2 regions of the Promicromonospora sp. NPDC023805 genome follow, and region 2 is predicted to be linked to the other one. Evidence: riboswitches for the same ligand, from Rfam matches in the RefSeq annotation. Region 2 holds a riboswitch; the other holds the start of a gene.
The links. Region 2 has a riboswitch for thiamine pyrophosphate ahead of AB0F70_RS15610 (thiamine-binding protein). Riboswitches for the same ligand answer to the same signal wherever they lie in the genome.

Region 1 (2,192 bases), on a different contig from region 2:
CGCCGCCGCCCGGATACTTCGAGCGGGTGCGCGAGATCTGCGACAAGTACGACGTCCTGCTGGTCTCGGACGAGGTCATCTGCGCGTTCGGCCGCATCGGATCGATCTTCGCGTGCGACGACTTCGGCTACGTGCCGGACATGATCACCTGCGCCAAGGGCATGTCGTCGGGCTACTCCCCGATCGGCGCGTGCCTGGTCTCCGACCGCGTGTTCGAGCCGTTCGCCACCGGGTCCACGAGCTTCGGCCACGGATATACGTTCGGCGGGCACCCGGTCTCGGCCGCGGTCGCCATGGCCAACCTCGACCTCTTCGAGGCGGAGGACCTGACCGGGCGGGTCAAGCGGAACGCTCGGGCGTTCCGGACCACCCTGGAGCGGCTGCACGACCTACCGATCGTGGGCGATGTGCGCGGCGCCGGGTACTTCTACGCGATCGAGCTGGTCAAGGACAAGGACACCCGGGAGACCTTCGCCGGCGACGAGGCCGACCGCCTGCTGCGCGAGTACGTCACTCCGGCCCTCCTCGAGGCAGGCCTGTACTGCCGCGCCGACAACCGCGGCGACCCGGTGGTGCAGCTCGCGCCGCCGCTGACCGTCGGGCAGACCGAGTTCGACGAGATCGAGGAGATCCTGCGGGGCGTGCTGAGCGAGGCCTGGTCCAAGCTGTGACCTGGTCGGGCGGCCGCGCGCTGCTCCGCCGGCCGACGGCGCATGATCGACCTGCTCGTGGACGGACCGCAGCACAGGGCCGGACGGACCGCTGGGTAGGGTGGGGCCGAAATGGCGCGGGGCGCCGGGCACCAGCCCGGCTGAGACGTACCCGTGGAACCTGATCTAGGTAGTGCTAGCGAAGGGACGCCTCATGGGCTCACTCCTGCCCGACGACGCCGTCGTCCGGACCCGGCCGCCCGGACACCCCGCCGTGGCGCTGACGATCGCCGGCTCGGATCCCTCCGGCGGCGCGGGGATCCAGGCCGACCTGAAGACGTTCGCCGCGCTCGGCGGCTACGGCTGCGCGGTACTCACCGGGCTGACCGCCCAGTCCACGACCGGCGTGACCAGAGTGCTGCCCGTGCCAGCCGACATGGTGACCGCGCAGCTCGAGACCCTGTTCGCCGACGTAGCGGTGGACGCCGTGAAGATCGGCATGACGACGGACGCCGCCGTCGCCCGGGCCGTCGCGGCGGCGCTGCGGCACCTGCGGGGCGCCGGGCGCGCGCCCTACGTGGTGCTCGACCCGGTGATGGTCTCGACGTCGGGCCACCGCCTGCTCGCGCCCGACGCCGAGGCCGTGCTGCGCGACGAGCTGCTGCCGCTGGCCGACCTGGTCACGCCGAACCTGCCGGAGGCAGCCGTGCTGCTCGGCGCCGAACAGGCCCGGGACGACGGTGAGGCGGCCGACCAGGCGCGTGCGCTGCTCAAGCTCGGGGCACGGTTCGCCCTGGTCAAGGGCGGGCACCTGGTATCGGCGGAGTCGGTAGACCACCTCGCGGGTCCGGACGGCGTCGTCGCCCTGACCGCCCAGCGGATTCCCACGCGGAACACCCACGGGACGGGCTGCACGCTCAGCTCGGCGTGCGCCGTCCTGCGCCCCCGGCACGACGGGTGGGAGCCCGCCGTACGCATGGCGAAGGACTACCTGACGGAAGCCCTGCGCGCCGCGGACGACCTGCTCATCGGCGGCACCGGCACGACGCCCGGCCCCTGGCACGGCCACGGCCCGGTCGACCACAGCTTCGCCACCCGCACCCTCGGCTGATGGGTCGGTCGATCCACCCCTTCGAGGTCTAGGTTGCTCCGCTCTGAATCGTCTCAGAGCGGAGCAACTTAGGCCTCGAAGGAGAGGGACCGGGAGACGGCAGCGTCAGGCCGACTTGAGGAGCTCCGCCGCCCGGGCGCGGGCCCAGGCGTCGGCCTCCAGGACGCCCTCGACCGAAGCCGCGTCGCCGGCGTCCGTCGTCGCGTGCGCCTCCACCACCGCGGCCACCGTGTCGACGATGTCGAGGAAGCCGATGGCGCCGTCGTGGAACGCGTCGACGCACACCTCGTTCGCCGCGTTGTAGACCGCCGGGTGCGTGCCGCCGGCCTCGCCGACCTGCCGGGCCAGGCGGACGGCGGGGAAGGCGTCGTCGTCCAGGGGGGCGAACTCCCAGGTGGACGCCTGCGTCCAGTCGATGGGCACATCGACGT
Region 2 (2,192 bases):
GAACTGGTCCAGGCGGGTGCCGCCCAGGCCGGCCACCATGTCGGCGTGCTCGGCGTCGACGGCGCGCATCGCGCCCACCGCCGAGACGAGCACGGGGAAGAAGACGGTGAGCGCCACCAGGACGATCTTTGGCAGCAGGCCGAAGCCCGTCCACAGGATCATCAGCGGCGCGAGCACCACTACCGGCACCGTCTGCGTCAGCACGACCAGCGGGTACAGGGCGTCGCCGGTCACACGCGAGGCGGTGACCAGGATGCTCAGGACAAGGCCCGCGACGGTGCCGAGCACGAGGCCGGCGACCGCCTCGGTGAGCGTCGTCAGGACGTGCGGGCCGAGCAGCGGCGCCACCTCGACGGCGGTCAGCGCCACCTGCGACGGCGCGGGCAGCACGAACTCGGGCACGCCGGTCAGGCGCACCGCCGCCTCCCAGACGGCCAGCAGGACGACGACGGTGAGGAGCGGGGCGATCACCCGCCGCGCCCCCCACCGCCGAACGCCCGTGCTCACGCCCGGAACTTGGTGATGAGTTCCGAGATGGTGGGACCACCGGCGTCGGCGGTCTCGCTGACCTTGATGTTGGACTGGACGCCCTCGGCGCCCGCCTCGATCGTCGCCTCGTGGACGGCGCGCAGCAGCGCCCACACCTCATCGGGGTTGCCCTGGACGAACGTGCCCATGGCGCCCACCTCGTAGGTGAGTCCGGACGCCTGGATGACGGCGATGGCGGCGTCGACGTACGCGTACTTCGCGTCGGGCGTGCCGCTGGGGCGGGGAGAGACCTGGATCTCGGCGAGCATGTGTGCGACCTCCGTGCACGGGCACACCAGAGGTCGCCGGTTCCTGACAGAGGCGCCGCCGCGTCCCCCTTCGGGGACGGCATCGACCGAACGCCCGCGCCGTCAGGCACGTCCTTCCGCTGGCATTACCCAGTTCAAGTGATCGGGTCGACGGCGTCGGGCGCGATGCCCAGGCCATACCTCTCAGCCCGGCTACCCCGAGCTCCCCGCGTTGGCGAGCACACGCTACATCTCCGCACGGCAGATCCGGAAGCGCACCCCCTTCGAGGCCTAGGTTCCTCCGCTCTGAAACGGTTCAGAAGGGAGCAGCCTAGGCCTCGAAGGGGGTGCCGGCAGTGGGGCTACTCGCCCGGGTACTTCAGGCCGATCTGCTCGCGGATCGTGTCCAGCGTCGCCATGATCGCTACCGTCTCCGCGCGCGGGAGGAGCGGGCTGTCGAGCTCGCCGGCCGCGACCAGGCGCTCGGCCTCGGCGGCCTGGAACTGCATGCCGCGGCCGGTGATCTCGGCGGTGAACGTCTCGGTCTCGGTGCCCTCGGCGTCGTACACGTGGACCGTCGTCTGGCTGTACCAGACGGCGTCGATCTCGATGCGTCCCTCGGTGCCCAGGATCGAGGCCCGGTTGGGGCCCTTGGTGTCCGACGCCGAGATGGTGGTGGCGACCCGGGCGCCGTCGTAACCGAAGATCGTGGCGATGGTGGCGTCCGCACCCGTCTCCTTGAACGTCGCGTGCGACTGCACGGTGAGCGGCTCACCGAACAGGTCCCAGGCGAACGAGACGGGGTAGATGCCCAGGTCGAGCAGCGAGCCGCCGCCGAGTGCCAGGTCGTTGATGCGGTGCGCCGGGTCGTCCGGCAGGTCCTGGGTGTGGTCCACCATCAGGGTCCGGACCTCGCCGAGCACACCGGAAGCGATGATCTCGCGCACGCGCGCCATGTGCGGGAGGAACCGGGTCCACATGGCCTCGAGCGCGACGAGGCCCTTCTCCTCGGCGAGCTCCATGATCTCGCGCGCCTCGGCGGCGTTGACCGTGAACGGCTTCTCGACCAGCACGTGCTTGCCGGCCTCCAGCGCGAGCTTCGCGGCCTCGGCGTGCATCGGGTGCGGCGTGGCGATGTAGACGATGTCGACCTCGGGGTCGTTCACGAGGTTCTCGTACGAGCCGTGCGCCGTCCGGATGCCGAAGCGGTCGGCGAAGGCGCGCGCCTTCTCCAGGGACCGTGACCCCACCGCCTGCACGGTGAAGCCGTTGTCGTTCAGGTCTGATGTGAAGGCCGAGGCGATCCCGCCGGCCGCCAGGATGCCCCATCGCAGGTGTGTCATACGTTCGAGCGTAGTGCCAGCGCTGAATACGCCGAAGTGGAGGTCCGCGAAGCAGAGCGCCGGTCCGAGTCTC

Region 1: it holds a riboswitch for thiamine pyrophosphate, as region 2 does, so the genes downstream of both, thiD (bifunctional hydroxymethylpyrimidine kinase/phosphomethylpyrimidine kinase) here and AB0F70_RS15610 (thiamine-binding protein) in region 2, are expected to answer to the same signal.

What each region holds. Positions count from the first base shown of each region.
Region 1 is NZ_JBFAAH010000020.1:46,381-48,572, reverse strand. Features, by position in the region: gene AB0F70_RS19110 (aspartate aminotransferase family protein) at 1-671, shown strand, start outside; TPP riboswitch at 779-875, shown strand; gene thiD (bifunctional hydroxymethylpyrimidine kinase/phosphomethylpyrimidine kinase) at 865-1,761, shown strand; gene dxr (1-deoxy-D-xylulose-5-phosphate reductoisomerase) at 1,867-2,192, opposite strand, start outside.
Region 2 is NZ_JBFAAH010000014.1:147,610-149,801, forward strand. Features, by position in the region: gene AB0F70_RS15605 (ABC transporter permease) at 1-507, opposite strand, end outside; gene AB0F70_RS15610 (thiamine-binding protein) at 504-797, opposite strand; TPP riboswitch at 892-1,016, opposite strand; gene AB0F70_RS15615 (Gfo/Idh/MocA family oxidoreductase) at 1,139-2,119, opposite strand.